2 regions of the Shewanella morhuae genome follow, and region 2 is predicted to be linked to the other one. Evidence: riboswitches for the same ligand, from Rfam matches in the RefSeq annotation. Region 2 holds a riboswitch; the other holds the start of a gene.

Region 1 (9,699 bases), 2.6 Mb from region 2:
GCGCCTCGCGCTACAAATAAAAACCTGGGGGAAAGCGCTCGGATTTGCACAAGTGGGTATTTGCGATACCGACTTAAGCGCTGAAGAAGTTAAGCTACAAACATGGCTAGATAAAGGCTATCACGGTGAAATGGCCTATATGGCAAATCACGGCATGATGCGGGCTAGGCCACAGGAATTGCATCCTGGTACAGTGCGAGTTATATCAGTGCGGATGGATTATTTACCCCCAGAAGCTGGCTTTGCAGCCAATCTCACCGACCCAAATTTAGGCTATATCTCCCGTTATGCCGGTGGCCGCGACTATCATAAATTAATCCGTGCTCGGCTTAAAAAGCTAGGCGACCAAATCAGTGCCGAGCTAGTTGCCCTCGGGTTTGATGCAGCTGATTTTCGTCCCTTTGTCGACTCAGCGCCGGTACTTGAACGCCCGTTAGCCGAAAAAGCAGGTATCGGCTGGACAGGCAAACATTCACTGATCCTCAATCATGATGCCGGCAGCTGGTTTTTTTTAGGTGAACTGCTCATTAACTTACCGCTACCCGTGGATATTCCAATTCAAGAAGGTTGTAATACTTGTGTTGCCTGTATTACATCTTGTCCAACTGGTGCAATTGTAGCGCCTTATGTGGTTGATGGCAGACGCTGTATTTCTTATCTCACCATTGAATTGCAAGGCGCGATCCCCGAAGAATTTAGGCCACTCATGGGCAACCGAATTTATGGCTGTGACGACTGTCAGTTGGTCTGCCCAATCAATCGTCAAGCGCCGCTTACTGTCGAAACTGACTTTCATATTCGTCCCAAGCTAAAACAACCCGACCTACTTAATCTATTTGCTTGGTCCGAGGCCGAGTTTCTTAAACAAACTGAAGGCAGTGCGATTCGCCGAATTGGCCATAAACGTTGGCTGAGAAATATCGCGGTCGCGCTCGGTAATGCGCCCGCAAGTGAAACCATTATTGCGGCATTACACGCTCGCCAAGATAATGAAGAAGTTGATGAAATAGTACGTGAGCATATCGATTGGGCATTGAACGCCCAGCAAGCACGCCTTGCCGATAACGAATTAATCGTGCAGCAAAAAGCCCGCCGAAAAACCGAGCGTATGGTACGTATTATTGAAAAAGGTTTGCCCCGCGACGCCTAAGCCTTATTATTTTGTATTTATCTCGCGCTTAGTCACATGCTATCGAATAGATAATTATCGTTACCAGCCCAAATACTGACATTAAATACTGACCATTCTCAACTCAGATTAATAAATCAATAATGGATGCCAAGGCATCCATTATTGATAGTGAGCAAGCGCATTTTAAGCGAACGTATTAGCCTAAACGACGACGTAACTCCCGCGTTGCAACAACCATGTTTTTTAGTGCAGGTTCAACTTCATCCCAGGTGCGCGTTTTAAGGCCACAATCTGGGTTGACCCATAATTGACGTACTGGTACTTTTTGCGCTGCTTTTTCAATTAATTGCACTATCTCATCCACACTGGGCGTATTGGGTGAGTGGATATCATAAACACCGGGACCGATTTCATTTGGGTAAGCAAAATCTTCAAATGCGTTTAATAGCTCCATTCGTGAGCGCGAAGTCTCAATGGTTATGACGTCAGCATCCATCGCAGCAATAGCGGCAATTGTGTCGTTAAACTCGCTATAACACATATGGGTATGAATTTGAGTTTCGTCAGTCACGCCTGCGGCGCTGAGTTTAAAGGCATTAACCGCCCAATCTAAATAAACCTGCCACTCGCTGTGCTTCAATGGCAGACCTTCACGAAAGGCAGGCTCATCAATTTGAATAATGCCAATACCCGCATTTTGTAAATCCACCACTTCATCACGGATCGCCAACGCCAATTGGGTGGCTATCGCATCACGGCTAATATCTTCACGGGCAAATGACCAATGCAAAATCGTTACCGGCCCAGTTAACATCCCTTTGACAGGCTTATCTGTCAGACTTTGGGCAAACTCAGCCCAATCTACTGTCATCGCTTTGGGACGACTGACATCACCGTAAATCAATGGCGGCTTAACGCAACGCGAGCCATAACTTTGCACCCAACCATTTTTGCTAAAACCGACACCTGTTAATTGCTCTCCAAAGTATTCCACCATATCGTTACGCTCAGCTTCACCATGTACTAGCACATCAATGCCCAGTTTTAATTGGCGATCAATAGTGTCGCGGGTAACTTGTTGTAATTGCTCAGTGTATTGCGCATCGTTTAACTCGCCTTTACGCCAACGGCTACGCAAACCACGAATGGCAGGGGTTTGTGGAAAAGAGCCAATGGTGGTGGTAGGTAATAATGGCAAACGATATTTCTGCTGCTGCACACTTTGGCGCACGCTAAAACCATTCACACGCTCATAATCCGCTGCGGTTAATGCATCAACGCGATCAATAACCTGCTTATCTGCCAATTGTGCTTTAGCTTGGCGACGGGCAATGCAAAATGCGGTGATTTTTTGTGCTTCATCTGAGTTAGGCGCTAATAACAGTTGGCGAATCTTACCCAGCTCTAATAATTTTTGTTTAGCAAATGCCAGTTGTTTACGTAGAACAGGCAGTAACTTGACCTCAACATCTAAATCCACGGGGCTGTGCAGCAATGAACACGAAGTACCAATCCACAGTCGATCACCTAAATCACGGGCCACGGAGCCGATACGTTCTGCAATCAAGTCAATTTCTGCCGCCCATACGTTACGGCCATTAACCACGCCCAACGATAAAATTTGCTCGTTACCTAGTGCATTGGCAAACACCTCGAGTTGTTCGGGTGCCGTGACTAAATCTAAGTGTAAACCCGCAACAGGCAAGGCTGAAACTAAGGTTTGCTGGTGCGCAATACCACCGTAATAACTCGCCAATAGGATGTTAACCTTGGCGGTGCTGAGTGTTTGATAAGCCTCAGTAATCGCCGCTTGCCAGTGAGCATCGAGCTCTAATGCTAGTACAGGCTCATCTAGCTGCACCCACTCGACGCCTTGGGTAGTAAAGCGCGCCAAAATATCAGCATATGTAGTTAATAAATTAGGCAATAAACTTAGTTTGTCGAATTCTGTACCTACCGTTTTTGCCAGATACAAGTAACTGACTGGCCCCAATAATATCGGTTTAGCTTGGTGTCCTTGAGCTTTCGCTTCGTTAACTTCATCAAAAAACTGTTCATAAGCAATACTAAATACTTGGTTTTGCGACAACTCAGGCACTAAATAGTGATAGTTAGTATTAAAGAACTTGGTCATTTCAGATGCTGGAGCATCTGTGCCTGTTGGTGCCCGGCCACGGGCAACACGGAATAAGGTGTCTAAATCCACATTGCCTTCACCACGGTGACGCTCAGGAATCGCATTTAACGTGGCGCTTAAAGTCAGCACTTGATCGTAAAAAGCAAAATCCCCTACAGGCACTTGCTCAATACCCGCCTCACTCTGCCATTGCCAATGAGTGCGACGAAGTTCTGCAGCTACCTCACAAAGTTGAGCTTGCGTGCTTTCTCCGCGCCAATAAGCCTCTAAGGCAAATTTCAGTTCACGACGGCGACCAATACGGGGAAATCCAAGACTATTTAGTTGCATATTCTATTTTCCTTTATTTGAAATGAGCCCTATTCGGCACGCGCACCCACTCGGTTGTGTTCTCTTGGCACTTTAAAATCTGTCTGCCGAGATAAATAACAACAGGCGTCTGGACGTCTAGAAGTTTATTGTGTTAATCTCTATCCCAGCAACCGAATTGATTTCAAGCACAACATGAGCGAAATTCACTTGGAGTGAACATGATCGAACTAAGACACCTGCGCACCTTAATGGCACTAAAGGAAAGTGGCAGCTTGGCGGGCGCGGCCAAAAAACGTTTTGTCACTCAGTCAGCCCTCTCACATCAAATTAAAGAGTTAGAGCTGCGAATTAATTCGCCCATTTTTGTGCGTAAAAGTAAGCCGCTATCATTCACCCAAGAAGGTGCGCGATTATTACATCTGGCCGAAGAAATTTTGCCTAAGGTGTTAGAGACCGAAAGTGATCTAAAGAATGGACTTGAAACCGAAATTAATCAGTTACGAGTCGGCATTGAATGCCACAGCTGTTTTCGCTGGCTAATGCCTGTAATGGAAAAGTTTAGGCAACAACACCCACTAGCAGAGTTAGACTTGTCTAGTCGTCATCTGTTCGATTCGCTTAACGCCCTAGAAATGGGAGAGTTAGATATTGTGCTCACCTCAGATCCTGTGCCTGGGCATTCATTGGCTTATCAGCATTTATTTGATTTTGAAGTGAAATTAGTGGTGGCCAACGATCATCCTTTAGCGAAAGAAGCTTATATCACCCCGAAACAATTGACGCGTTTACCGATTATCAGCTATCCAGTGCCACTGGCCCGTTTAGACATTTACCGTCACTTTTTAGAACCTGCTGGCGTTGAAGCTGGCGAGCAAAAAACCTGTGATTTAACCATGATGTTACTACAACGTATCGCCTGCAAAGACGGTATCGCCGCGTTACCGAACTGGTCGATTAATGAGGCACATGGCTTGAGTTTAACAACGGTAAAACTGGGCGCAGAAGGTTTAAAACGTCCCTTGTTTGGCGCCTATCGCCGCCATAGTAATAATTCTGTATTGATTCAGCAGTGGTTACAGTTAGTGGCAAATGAAGGGTTATCCCGTCAAAACAACGGTAATTAATTCGTTCTACAATAACCAGCCTACAAAATTCAGGCTGGTTATTTGCTTTAAACTCATTATTTAATCAACGCATTATAGGGTTTTCGAGCAAAATAATTACAGCGGATTCATCAGTAAGCCACGAATAGATAATACGCGGCGCAGGATTAAACCTGCTGAATTAGGGTTACCTGTTTGGCGCAGATTGTGCGCAATCATAAACTCTTGGCGTAAATCTTGATCTAAATCGAGTGCCTCAAAGGCCTCTATTGTTAGTGTCTGTTGCTGATTATCAATCACTGATTTAATCGCACTCAACGGGAACGGTTGTTCGGCATTAGCATTTAAATAAGCAAATGCGGTTAATGCGATAATGAGGCCAAACACACTAAATAAGGCTAGTGTTTGTACTTCGTCGGCATCAATGTCAACACCTTCCATATCGACCAAACTGTCTACTGCATCCGTGGCGATATTTTCTGTTAGCTTCCAATAACCATGAACTAACTTTTTATAGGGCTGAGGCAACTCATCGAGGCGTTCTTTGAGATAAAACGCAAAGGCGTAGCGATAGATATTCACCTGACCTAGGCGGATCAGCGCCTCTTTCAACGAACGCGCTTTGTGGTTTTCAACCACCGCCGCCTGCGCCGAATTACTCCGCATTAGCATATGAGCTGACAATGCCGGATCGCTCGAGACAATATCAATCACGTTACGAATATCGCCTTCAGCAAGGATCGCCTTTTTGAGTGGAATTAAAATTCCTCGGCGGCCGATCACTTGTTCTTCATTGGCGATGATAGCGCTAACTTGAGAAAAAACCTGCTGCTCAAGATCTGTCATAAAACACTTTACACCTATTAATTTGCACTGGTATTGGTTCGGTTACAGCGCATACCATACCAAAATACTCATCATTTTAGCTATAGAGAGCGCAGTAATGGCATTAGTGACGCCCATTTTTATTCAAACTCACTAACAACTATAGATAACGACAGTTAATACAAACAACTTAAACAATATTCAAAATTATCGTACTTTAAGATTTATGCATTGAATGGAATGTAAGAATAAAAAAGCCAGACTTAGTCTGGCTTTAAAAAGGATTTATCAAGCTTAGAAACGATAACCCACGGTAAAGCGTACATCACGGCCACGGCCTGAGTAGTAACTATCGCCCCAAGCCCCGCCATAATAACCTGAACTGACATAATCTTTATCAAATAGGTTATCGATGCGCAAACTCGCCAGCCAAGCATCACGGGTATAGTTAAGGGCTAAATTACTCAGTACATAACTGGCTAACTTATCACCTTCATTGCCATTATCGCCTTCGATAAAACGATCGCCGGTATAAATAGCTTCGGCAAATACTTGGAAATGTTCGGCAATATCCATGCTGAGATAACCGCGCCCAGTATGCTCTGCCACCCAAGACAATTGCTTGCCATCGTTTAAACCGTCAGTAAATTCGGCATCGGTATAGTTATATTCTAACCCTAGCTGCAACGCTTGAGTAATCTGCCAATCCCAATCGGCACTCGCGCCATAACGACGTGAAGCATCAGCATTGACGTTAGCACCTTGGAAGCTGCCACCTTCTGGCATTGGCGCACTAGGATCAAACACGATTTCATCTTCTAAATCGAGGCGATATAAGCTAATTCGTAAAGTTTGGCTAGTAAGAGTCCAATCCCAGCCCGCTTCATAGGAGCGACCCGTTTGTGGCTTTAAGCCAAACACATCTTTAGGGGTGTAAGCTTGCTCATCGACCTTAGCAAAACGAAAGTTATCATCGACACGTAAATACAGTCTATGCTCGGCACTAGGACGATAGTTGAGTCCTAGTTCAAAGGCATGGGCATCTTCATCAAGGTCAATACCCAGAGGATAGACTTGACCATCTTTTAATTCATCTTGAATCCAAGCATAACGCCCACCCACCACATAACTTAACGTAGGGCTTAAAGGCACTGTCGCATGCACATAGGCACTCTGTGTCTGCTGCACATTACTACGTTGCATGCTATCAAAATCAGCCTTACCACGACTAATATCTAAACCTGTCACTAAGTTCAGCTCACCTTGCTGCGTAGTATAATTAGCGATCGCTTTAGGGCTAAACATCAGCATTGAGCGGGTATTTTGGCTATTAGCGCCCCAGTTCAACGAAGAAACTAAGGTATCGCTATAATCGACATCCGCCGCAAGCGCCCAGTGTTGAGTCAGTTGGTGCTGATAACCGGTACGTGCCGCGGTGGTCATCTCGTGAATATACTCTTGGGTATTATCAGAATGGCGCGGATCGGCTTTAAATTGTGCCTTGGTGAGTGAGCCTGGGTTTTCACGATCATCATCGTAATAACTGGTTTCAACAAAAAACGAATCGGTGGCAGTTTTATACTGAATACGCCCTAAAATAGAACCGGTTTCGTTAGCATTGTGCTCACGATAATTATCGCCTTGATTGTAGCTGCCCGTTAAAAAGTAGCGCCAATCTTTATTAATGGCACCTGAAATATCACCACGGCCTTCATAGGTATCAAAGCTGCCACCAGACAACTGCATGCTACCACCAGTATTTTCAGGGGATTTAGTAACAATATTGATAACACCACCAACGGCTTGATCGCCATAAAGCACACCAGCACTGCCAGATAATATTTCGATACGTTCCACTTGGTTAAGCGGAATCGCATTGAGGCTTGGCGCTGCAATATCAATATTATTAAGACGGCGACCATCGAGCAAAATCAGGGTATTGTTGACCGCCGTGCTCGCGCTAAAGCCGCGCATAGCAAAGCTAGTGCCGATATTATTATCAGAAAGTTGAATACCACTTTGACCACGCAATACTTCGGTTACGCTCGTTGCGCCACTCATTTCAATGGCCGCGGCATCAATCACATTTACATTAGCGGCAATGTTTAGCGGAGTATTATCAGAGCGACCAATCACGACAACATGCTCGTCGACTTTAGCGGTACTGGTATCGTTAGCTGCCATAGCAGGCACGATAAGTGAAAAACTGCAAAGGCTACTCATTAGCAGCGCGATTTTTGTTGGATTTGTTCCCATTTTACCTTTAACTCCTGCAAGGAAAACGGGGCATTAGCGCCACGATATGCTTCATTCAGTATCAATACTGACATAGGCTATCGCATTTTGAGATCTGCCCACCGAAATCTCAAAAACACCTTTAGGGCCGGTCTCCGGACTTAAGCTAGGTTAATCCATTACGGATTAACGCGAGACTCATCTTTCATACTACGACTATTGAGTCCATCTTAGACTCTTAACTCGCGTACGGCTGTCTCTCACTTTTTACCGTTGCGGGGGCAGTGCCAGAATTTCACAGGCTTCCCGATTATCTCGCAGCCTTAGCAGGCGAGCACCTCAGAAGGTTGACTTAATATTTAAGCTGGGGTTAAAAGCAGAATGTCGTTGCTGGTAACCTTTTTTTATTAAATATACTGCTATTTAGCAGTAATCGCGCGCATTATAGACGTCTATATGGATAAAAGTCCATTAATCCACATAAATCCTCGACGCTATTGCCCTCTATCATTATCGTGATTTTTTGCTTAAATATAGCGCCAGATGTGCGGTATCAAAAACACGGCTGCCACAAGCAATTAAGCACTCACCCGCATAAATAAATCAAATATATTTAGCAACTTACTGAGCAAAAGATGAAAAGAGTCACACTTTATCATTTGAGTCACATACACCGACTAGCGCTCAGCATAGGTCATGTTATGCTAGGCAGCTAGAACAGCTGTTTAATGGAAGTAACAGTATGACTCGTCAAATTATTCTTGATTGCGATCCCGGGCATGATGACGCTATTGCACTTATCTTAGCCTTAGCACATCCACAACTTAACCCTCTTGCCGTGACGACCAGCGCAGGCAACCAAACGCCAGATAAAACCCTCAATAATGCCCTACGAATTTTAACTCTGTTAAAGCGTAGCGATATTCCCGTGGCGGGCGGCGCCATAAAGCCATTAGCACGAGAGTTGATTATTGCCGACAATGTCCACGGTGAAACCGGCCTAGATGGTCCCGTATTGCCCGAACCCAGCTTTAGCCCACAAGCGATGACGGCGGTTGAGTTGATGGCGCAGCAAATTCGCCAAAGCACTCAACCCGTAACCTTAATCCCAACAGGGCCACTGACGAACATCGCACTGTTACTGGCAAGTCACAGTGAATTACACCATAAAATCGAACGCATCGTATTGATGGGCGGCGCCGCGGGCGTGGGTAATTGGACTCCTGCTGCAGAGTTTAATATTTTTGTCGACCCAGAGGCAGCAGATATGGTCTTTAAAGCTGGCATTCCGATTACCATGTGCGGACTCGATGTCACCCATCAAGCGCAAATCATGGATGAAGATATAGAACGCATTCGCGCTATCCAAAATCCAATAGCCAAGTGCGTCGCAGAGTTACTGGATTTCTTTATGGTTTACCACAGAGATCCTAAATGGGGCTTTATTGGCGCGCCATTACACGACCCTTGCACTATTGCTTGGTTACTCAAACCTGAATTATTTGAAGCGCAAGATTGCTGGGTCGGCATTGAAACACAAAGCGAGCTGACCTTAGGCATGACTGTGGTTGATCGCTACCAACTCACAGGTAAGCCCGCCAATGCTACAGTGCTATTTGGCATTGATAGACAAGGCTTTGTCGATTTGCTGGTCGACAGTTTAGGTGTCTACGATACCGCTTATCTCAATCGTAAAGAGCATTAACTGTGAGTGTTTTATGAGCCATATACTGATTATCGGTAGCGCCAATGCCGATCATGTAATGAAGTTTGAATACCTGCCTGCAGCAGGGCAAACCTTGATGAGCCACGAGTATCGGCTAGAGCAAGGGGGGAAAGGCGCCAACCAAGCTGTTGCCTGTGCTCGCTTAGCCAAATCAGGCTCATTTATTGACTTTATCTGCCATCTTGGACAAGACAGTGTCGGCAATGATATGCGTCAAAGCTGGATTAAA
Region 2 (9,699 bases):
ACCGATAACCGCTTTCGCCGTGAGCCATTTTTCGTCGATGATTTGTTTGAGCATCGCTTGGCCATCGGCGAACAGCTTTTGCGCTTCGACGCCGACCACTTTGTCGGTGAGGATTTCAGGATAATGTCCGTGTAATTCCCACGAGCGGAAAAACGGGGTCCAGTCGATGCGCTCGACTAAATCTGCTAACGGATAATCGTCAAACACTTGGCGGCCAAGTACATGGGGTGTAAACGGTGTGTAGTTTTCCCAATCGTGTTGGCAGCGGTTTTCACGCGCCGCCTCAATGGTGGTAATTTGTTTGAGTTTGGTTTGCGACAAACGCTTAATACGCATTTCGTCATATTCCACATAGGCGGCGTCTATAGTGGTTTGGCGAGTTTCGTTATTAATCAGCTTGCTAACCATAGGCACAGCCCGTGATGCATCGGCGATGTAAATAGCGCCGTGGGGATAATGGGGAGCAATTTTTACCGCAGTATGGATTTTAGAGCAGGTAGCGCCGCCGATAATGGCTGGAATGGTCAAGCCTTCGCGCTGGAAGGTTTTTACGTTATGCACCATTTCATCAAGGCTTGGGGTGATTAACCCAGACATGCCAATAATATCAATATTGTGTTCTTTAACCGCAGCAAGAATGCGTTCAACCGATACCATTACGCCTAAATCAAATACTTCAAAACCGTTACAGGCTAGCACTACGCCAACGATATTTTTACCGATATCGTGCACGTCACCTTTTACTGTCACCATCAAGATTTTGCCGTTAGATTGGCCAGCGACCTTTTCAAGCTCAATATACGGATTCAAATAAGCGACGGCTTTTTTCATTACCCGCGCTGATTTAACCACCTGTGGCAGGAACATTTTACCAGCACCAAATAGATCGCCGACCACGTTCATGCCGTCCATCAAGGCACCTTCAATCACATCTAACGGACGTTTCGCTTCTTGGCGCGCCGCTTCGGTGTCCTCATCAATAAATTCGGTAATGCCTTTCACTAACGCGTGTGCCAAACGTTGGCTCACTGGCCAGCTGCGCCATTCTAAATCTTCTTTTTTACCGACCTGCGCGTTATCGCCACGGTATTTTTCAGCAATTTCAAGTAACTGTTCTGTGTTGCTTGAATCGGCAATGGGGCAAGGTAGGTTAAGCACCACGTTTTCGACTAACACTTTAAGCGCAGGATCAATATCGTCATAAATGGCTAACTGACCAGCGTTAACAATGCCCATATCCATGCCTGCTTGAATGGCATGGTATAAAAATACCGCATGAATCGCCTCGCGGACTGGGTTGTTACCGCGAAACGAAAACGACACGTTCGATACGCCGCCCGAGATCATCGCGTGTGGCAAGGTGGCTTTAATTTCTTTAATGGCTTCAATAAAGTCGACGGCATAGTTGTCGTGTTCATCAATACCGGTGGCAATGGCAAAAATATTCGGGTCGAAGATAATATCTTCTGGCGGAAAGCCGACTTTATCGACCAATACCCGATAGGCACGGGTACAGATTTCAATTTTACGCGCTTTAGTATCGGCCTGACCTTGCTCGTCAAACGCCATGATAATGGCCGCCGCGCCGTAGCGTTTAACTAAGGTGGCTTGTTCAATAAACTTGGCTTCGCCTTCTTTTAACGAAATCGAGTTAACTATGCCTTTGCCTTGAATGCATTTGAGGCCCGCTTCAATCACTTCCCATTTAGAGGAGTCGATCATAATCGGCACGCGACTGATATCGGGCTCTGAGGCGATTAAGTTTAAAAACTTATGCATAAACTCAGCACCATCGATCATGCCTTCGTCCATGTTGATATCGATGATTTGTGCGCCGTTGATAACTTGCTCGCGGGCAACATCTAACGCTTGCTCAAATTTGCCTTCTTTAATTAGCTTTAAGAACTTGGCTGAACCTGTGACGTTAGTACGTTCGCCCACGTTAACAAACAAAGACTGCGCGTCGATAGTCAGTGGTTCCAAACCGGCTAAACGGCAGGCGACGGGAATGATAGGTAACGCGCGTGGGTTGTGTTTATCAACGGCTTCACGAATAACGCGGATATGTTCTGGCGTGCTACCACAACAACCACCAATAATATTGAGCATGCCTTCACGCGCCCAATCTTCGATAACGCTCGCCATATCCTCAGGGGTTTCATCGTAACCACCAAATTCATTCGGTAGACCCGCGTTAGGGTGCGCCGACACATAACACTCACTAATGCGCGATAATTCTTCGACATAGGGGCGCAGCTCTTTTGGCCCCAAAGCGCAGTTAAGACCGATGGATAACGGCTTGATATGGCGCAGGGAATTATAAAAAGCTTCGGTGGTTTGGCCGGTCAGTGTGCGGCCCGAGGCATCGGTAATCGTGCCCGAAATCATGATGGGTAATCTGTTTTCAGAATGCTGACCAAATAAGTCGTCAAATACTGATTCGATAGCAAACAGTGCGGCCTTGGCGTTTAGGGTATCGAATATGGTCTCGACCATAATGATATCTGCGCCGCCGTCAATCAGTGCCTTAGTGGATTCTCGGTAAGCGCTTACTAACTCGTCGAAGCTCACATTACGATAGCCTGGGTCGTTTACATCTGGGCTAATCGAGCAGGTACGGTTAGTGGGGCCTAATACGCCTGCAACGTAGCGCGGAATACCTGTGGCTGCGGCTACTTCATCACAGGCTTCGCGGGCGAGGCGGGCGCCTGCAAAGTTAATTTCGGCAGACAGCGACTGCATGTCGTAGTCGGCCATAGCGATAGGGGTGGCGTTAAAGGTGTTGGTTTCAATAATATCGGCACCGGCGTTTAAATAGTCGGTGTGAATTTGTTTGATGATGTGTGGCTGCGACAAGACTAATAAGTCGTTGTTACCCTTAACATCCGTGTGCCAATCTTTAAAGCGTTCGCCGCGATAGTCCTCTTCTTCTAGCTTGTGGTCTTGGATCATAGTGCCCATAGCACCGTCTAAGATCAAAATGCGTTCCGCAAGCTGTTTGCGAATGTCTGCCAAAATTTGACTGGCTTTTGTAGAGGGTATCGTCATAAATAGCTACCTTAAATACAGCTAAGCTAAGCCCATGATTAAGCCTAGGATTAAATACAGGATTCGGTTCACAGCACTGCCTAACTATCGACCTTTATTATGCTCGGTGCATTTTATTCTGCTCAGTCGATATTATTAGATATTCACCGTGGACGTTTAAACGTATGGACGTCCATAGTACGCGACTTGTGATCGTCAGTGCAAGGCCAAAATCACCTGACGATTTACCCTGCTCATCGGAGGTTTTTGAGCACTTTTAGCGGTGATTTATTGAGTGAATGTTTTAATGGCAAAGTAACAGGGCTGTTTTCATTGGCATTAAGCCATTTTTTAACAACATAATGGCCATAAAATTAAGTATCACTGCCTGAATGATGTGTTTTTGAACATTCGCTCTTGAACATTAGCCAAGGAATACGATGAAACAAATACAACTATTATTGCTACGCCACGGCGAGTGTGAAGGCGGCACCATCTTACGCGGGCGCGTAGATGTGCCGTTGAGTGAGACGGGGTGGCAACAAATGTCGGCGGCGGTTGCGGCGCAGGCCAGCGTCTGTAGCGCTATTTATAGTTCAACCTCACGCCGCTGTGCTGACTTTGCCCAAGCTCTGGCCGCCGAGCTGCATTCAACGGTGCCGCTATCTTCAAACTTGACATCAGCAAACACGATACTGACTGAGCATAAAAAACCATTACAGGCGCAGTTTTTATCAGATTTACAGGAAATAGATTTCGGTGACTGGGACGGGCGCAGGCTTGATGAGCTTTATCAGCAAGAGGGCGAATATTTAGCCGCCTATTGGCAAAACCCGTGGCAAACACCACCGCCCAACGGTGAGACTATGGCCAGTTTTGAGTCGCGAGTGAACCATGCTATTGAGCAAATACTTGCCGCTGAGTTTGAACAATTATCTATTGCCTTGGATTCTATTGTCTTCAATCAAGATGAGGCTCAAGACGGTACGCTCACGCCTACTGCTAAAATATGGTTAGTATCTCACGGCGGCGTTATACGCCATTTAATGGCGCGAGCACTGGGGGTTGAGCGAGCAGTAGGATTTTTCAGTCAACTTAATTTACCCGTCGCCGCAGTGGTAAAAATTAATGTGCTGCAAGATGAGCAAGGCAGCCGTTATTGGCGTTTAGATTGGCCGAACGGTCGCTGCGAATAACGGCTCAGTCAGATTACTCTTAACCGCTGCCAATCATGCGGCTAGCACACAGTTAGTAAGCTCATTAGTAACAGCGGCGAGTAGTCATAGTTAGTCACATATTTTAGTCATATAGTTCGCCATTTGAACCGCCTGCTAAGTTGAAGATTTTTATCGTCTTAGCGGCGTGATTGTCGATTGCCTATTAGAGTAAATATAGGATAATGCCTTCTTCAGACGTTACTGATTGCATACGGCCTTGCTATAGCGTTGCGGCTAACGTCACAGAAATAGGTGTTGGAAGTTTTTAGTCGTGTGGGAAGATTTAGGCTGATATGGCTAAGCCTCTTTGCCAACTAAAGATTAATTTCAACATAATAGGGAATCGGGGAACTGCTCGCCAGTCAGCCCGAACTGTGCCCGCAACTGTGAGTCACTTTATAGCGCTTTAAATATAAAAAGTGACGAGTCAGGAGACCTGCCTATTTCTGTTATCGCTGCGTGCAGCTTAAATTCTTGAGCGGGTGACTCGAGGGAGCAGATGATTATGTGTATAACGATTATGTGTACAGCAACTATGTATATCCCTTTTTTAAATGCAGGTGTGGACTCGCTAGGAGCGCCACATTGGTGAAACTCTCTGCAATCCAAACAAGCCATGGGTTAAACAGCAAGGATACCATTCCAGCCAACCCACAAGTTGCACTTGATGTGAGTCATTTAAGCTGGAGCATTGATGGCAAAACTATTCTTACCGATATTAACTTTGCGTTGCCGACGGGGCAGATGCTTGGGCTGATTGGGCCTAACGGTGCGGGTAAGTCTAGTTTGCTGCGCTGTTTGTATCGTTTTGTGCGCCCGACTCAGGGCAAAATCACCTTATTTGATCAAGATATTGAATATTTATCGTCCAAGGCTTTTGCCTGTAGTGTTGCCGTTGTCCAGCAAGATACGCCGCATTATTTCGACATGACCACAGAGCAATTAGTCAGTATGGGGTTAACGCCGCACAAGGGCATGTTTGACACTAACTCTAGCAAAGATGGCGAACGCATTGCCAAGGCGCTCGAAAAAGTCGGCCTCAGCCATAAAATGCACCAGCAATATGAGCGTTTATCGGGCGGCGAAAAACAACGCGCTTTGATTGCCCGCGCCATAGTGCAGCAGCCACAATTACTGATTCTTGATGAACCGACTAATCATCTTGATGTGCGCTATCAAATTCAAATTCTTGAGCTGGTACGCAGTTTAGGTATTAGCGTGATAGCCTCCATCCACGATCTCAATTTGGCCAGCGCCCTGTGTGACAGTTTATTGCTCATTCACAACGGTGAAGTTAGTGCTATGGGCACACCGACAGAGGTATTAACTGAAGCGCGTATCGGCGATGTGTTCGGTGTTTGCGCTCAGGTGTCCGTCCATCCGCAACATAAAAAACCGTTAATTAGCTATTTTTATGGTTACTATGATGCCACTCATAACGCGGATGAACGAGGCGAAGGCGAATGATTAAGGGGAGTAAGCAAAGCTGTATTTCATCTCAAACTTGGGGTCTATGGTGACACTTTTAACAAGACAACAGTTTATGCTGCTGGCGTTAGCCATATTGACATTAATGACACCGATAGCCGCGACCAGTTTTGGCGCGGCAAACATCAGCTTTATGGATGTTATTCACGTGTTTACTAATAAGGTTGCCAACATTACTCAGGCAAGCGGTATGACTGAGCGCATTGTGATGGAGCTAAGACTGCCGCGTATTTTGCTAGCATTTGTGGCGGGGGCGGGTTTATCACTGGCGGGCAGTGTATTACAAACCGTAACCCGTAACCCATTGGCAGACCCTTATTTGTTTGGCATTAGCTCTGGGGCTTCCTTTGGCGCTGTAGTGATGTTGACGCTGTTTACCAGTTCAGGTTTTTTTGACAACGTTGCCATGGCGGCGCACTCGGGGATTTTTAGCGGTTCGGGCGCGTTATCGGGATTGTTGTGGTTTAGCTTACCTTTAGGGGCTTTTATTGGCGCCAGTTTGTCGGTGTTGATTGTGTTAGCGTTATCGGGGCTTGGGCTTAATAGTCAAGTTGAGCGCATGCTGCTTTCGGGCGTAGCAACCTCTTTTATGTTTGGCGCACTGACCAGTTTATTGTTGTATTTTGCCAGCCCGCAGGCCACGGCTTCGGTATTGTTTTGGAGTTTAGGCAGTTTTGCCAAGGCCAGTTGGTCGTTACTTATTTTGCCGACTCTGGTTGTTGGGGTGAGCTTATTGATTATCTTAGGCATGAAGCGGCAGATTATGGCGCTGCAAGCGGGGGATGAAACTGCCCATACCTTAGGGGTAAATGTACCTAAGTTACGACTCAGCATGTTGTTACTGTGCTCGTTAATTACCGCCGTATTGGTTGCCACCTGTGGCGGTATTGGTTTTGTGGGTTTGATGATCCCCCATACTGTGCGCATGCTATTTCCTGGTCGTCAGCCGATTTTATTAACGGCGTTGGTGGGGGGATTATTTATGGTGTGGATTGATGTATTAGCGCGCTGTTTGTTGGGTAATCAAGAGTTGCCAGTAGGGATTATTACTGCAGCCATTGGTAGCTTATTCTTTTTACTGATTTTGCGTAGGCGCAGGGTGGTGGGGTAAGCCTGTGCGAGATGATTTTTAATCATGTAATTCAACCCCGTTCAATTCCATTAAGTTAAATAAAGTTCAATAAAGTTAAATAAGTATAAGCGGAGTAGGGATGCCTCAATCAGCTGTATCTTTTCAAATAAGCTCAGTCAGTAACGCGCAGGATCCAATGATTCAGCAGAAGATTGATCTTAAAACTAAACCGCTGGGCGCTTTAGGTCTGCTTGAATCCTTAGCGTTACAAATTGCCCGTGTGCAAGGCGCAATGTTGCCACAAGATACACTAAAAATCGCTCATCCAACTCTGCTAGTGTTTGCGGGAGATCATGGTATTGCCGCGCAGGGAGTGTCGATTGCGCCGAGCGAAGTCACGCGCCAAATGGTGCAAAATTTTGCCCATGGCGGCGCGGCGATTAATGTATTTTGTCGGCAGGTGGGCTTTAAGCTCGAAGTGATTGATTGCGGTATTTTAACGCCAGTTGAAGATGTTGATGGCATTATTAATCAACGTCTTGGCGCCGGGACTGAGGCGATTCATTTGGCGCCCGCCATGGCGCTAAATACTGTTGATAAAGGCTTTGCCATGGCGCGAGATTTAATTGAACGCCACCATCAAGCAGGTTGTAATTTGATTGCCTTTGGCGAAATGGGCATAGGTAATACCTCGGCAGCAGCAGCGATTATGGCGGCAATGATGCAACTTGATGTGGCTGATTGTGTGGGTCGCGGTACGGGAATTGATGCTGAAACCTTAGCGCGTAAACTGGCGTTAATAGAGCAAGCTTTGCTGTTGCATCAACGCGCCTTAACGGGACCCAAAGCCGTGTTAGCCTGCTTAGGCGGGTTTGAAATTGTGCAGATGACAGGGGCGATATTAGCCGCGGCTGAGCGCAAAATGCTGGTGGTGATAGATGGTTTTATCGCGACTGCTGCGGCGCTAGTGGCGGTAAAAATTGCGCCGAATGTGCGCGATTATTTAATTTTTGCCCATCAATCTGACGAACAAGGGCACCTGCGCATGTTAGATTTTTTACAGGCTAAACCCTTGTTGGCCCTCGGGTTAAGATTAGGCGAAGGTACGGGTGCCGCCTTGGCATTGCCGCTTATTCAAGCTGCAGTAAATTTTTACAACCAAATGGCGAGTTTTAGTGATGCAGGGATTGAGGCTGTTGTATGATGTACTCTGCTAAGTCTCTTATTTTACTTATTTAAAATAATAACTGTTAGCCAACTGTTTTAATCTTAAATCGTATAGCAAGTGTGAATTCACTAAGGATGCTTTATGTCAGAACGCGAAAGCTGGCACAAAGAGATAGATTTGTTTTTTGTTGCCATGGGCTATTTTACCCGTATTCCTATGCCGAGCTGGGTTGAGGTCGATGGCGATAAGTTGAATAAAGCCAGCCGTTATTTCGGTCTGGTCGGTCTTTTAGTCGGCCTGCTCAGTGCCATTGTGTTTTGGTTGACGCAGAACTGGCTCCCCGCTGGCGTTTCTGTGCTGTTGGCTATGCTCGTTGGCGTATTGCTTACGGGGGGATTCCATGAAGATGGCCTCGCCGATACCTTTGATGGTTTTGGTGGTGGTTGGACGGTCGAAGATAAGCTACGGATCATGAAGGACTCGCGCCTTGGCAGCTATGGCGCCTTGGCGCTAATGTTGGCTCTGCTGCTGAAATGGCAGTTGTTGGTCGAGTTAGCCCTGTACGATCCTGTGGTGGCGGGCTCGGCGCTTATCGTGGCGCATACCGTGAGCCGTGTGGTGTCGGCGAGTATCATCTTTAGCGAAAAATATGTTCGCGATGATGAGACCAGTAAGTCAAAGCCGTTATCGCAACATCAAGGCATTAATGATCTGTTTATCCTGCTCGCCAGTGGCGTGCTAGTACTGTTATTCCTCAAGGGATTAGCGGCATTGTCATTATTGTTGGTGATGATAGGGTTACGCCGTTTGATCATCGTGATATTCAGACGTCAAATTGGCGGTTACACAGGTGACACCCTAGGTGCTGCGCAGCAAGTGGCTGAAATAGTGTGTTATTTTGTATTGCTCGTTGTTGGTAGCATACTGTGATCCACCTCGTGCTAGGCGGCGCCCGTAGCGGAAAAAGTCGTTACGGTGAAGCCTTAGTGCGTCAATATACAGCGCTGGGTTTTGATGCCTGTTATGTGGCAACGGCGCAGGCGCTAGATGATGAAATGGCAACACGCATTGCCAAGCATCAAGTGAACCGTTCTGACGATGGCGTTGAGTGGCAATTGTTTGAGGAGCCACTGGCATTGACGGCCACATTAGCGCGCTTAGCCAAACCTGGGCGAGTGATTTTAGTCGACTGTTTAACCCTGTGGTTAACCAATCAATTACTCGCATCCAATCCGCAAGTTGATAATGAACCCGCGCCTACCGAGTGGAATGCCTCAGACTTTGCCATTGCAACGTCAACAGATAAAGCTTTAGCGAATTGGCAGATAGAAAAGACCGCTTTTGTGGATGCGCTGACTGGGCTTGAAGGTGTAGTGATTTTGATCAGTAACGAAGTCGGCTCTGGCATAGTGCCCTTAGGTGAGTTGAGCCGACAATTTGTTGACGAAGCTGGCTGGTTAAACCAAGCCGTTGCTGCCTTAGCGGATAATGTGACCTTAGTCGTTGCGGGCTTACCCCTAGCATTAAAACCGCTTTAGATTGTCTTAGGTTGTCTGAGACTTTAGTGGCTTAAATGATGTTCAAGCTGAGTTTTTATGTTAACTCCTGCAAATTGAGAATAAATTTTTAACCTATGCCCTCTTCAAACACCAACAGTACAGCCTGTGCGAATGCACTCGATAATACCCAAACAACGGTGTTGAGCACTGTGCCTTTGAGCAGTACTG

The links. Region 2 has a riboswitch for cobalamin ahead of C9I43_RS01790 (ABC transporter ATP-binding protein). Riboswitches for the same ligand answer to the same signal wherever they lie in the genome.
Region 1: another riboswitch for cobalamin. It lies ahead of C9I43_RS12980 (TonB-dependent receptor); the one in region 2 lies ahead of C9I43_RS01790 (ABC transporter ATP-binding protein).

Annotation. Positions count from the first base shown of each region.
Region 1 covers NZ_PYSG01000002.1:2,853,571-2,863,269, forward strand. The annotation lists gene queG (tRNA epoxyqueuosine(34) reductase QueG) at 1-1,150, shown strand, start outside; gene metE (5-methyltetrahydropteroyltriglutamate--homocysteine S-methyltransferase) at 1,329-3,599, opposite strand; gene C9I43_RS12970 (LysR family transcriptional regulator) at 3,800-4,705, shown strand; gene C9I43_RS12975 (HDOD domain-containing protein) at 4,802-5,530, opposite strand; gene C9I43_RS12980 (TonB-dependent receptor) at 5,804-7,765, opposite strand; cobalamin riboswitch at 7,874-8,101, opposite strand; gene rihA (pyrimidine-specific ribonucleoside hydrolase RihA) at 8,487-9,449, shown strand; gene rbsK (ribokinase) at 9,463-9,699, shown strand, end outside.
Region 2 covers NZ_PYSG01000002.1:282,330-292,028, forward strand. The annotation lists gene metH (methionine synthase) at 1-3,048, opposite strand, end outside; gene C9I43_RS01785 (histidine phosphatase family protein) at 3,468-4,223, shown strand; cobalamin riboswitch at 4,546-4,702, shown strand; gene C9I43_RS01790 (ABC transporter ATP-binding protein) at 4,833-5,711, shown strand; gene C9I43_RS01795 (FecCD family ABC transporter permease) at 5,758-6,843, shown strand; gene cobT (nicotinate-nucleotide--dimethylbenzimidazole phosphoribosyltransferase) at 6,944-8,008, shown strand; gene C9I43_RS01805 (adenosylcobinamide-GDP ribazoletransferase) at 8,114-8,902, shown strand; gene cobU (bifunctional adenosylcobinamide kinase/adenosylcobinamide-phosphate guanylyltransferase) at 8,899-9,510, shown strand.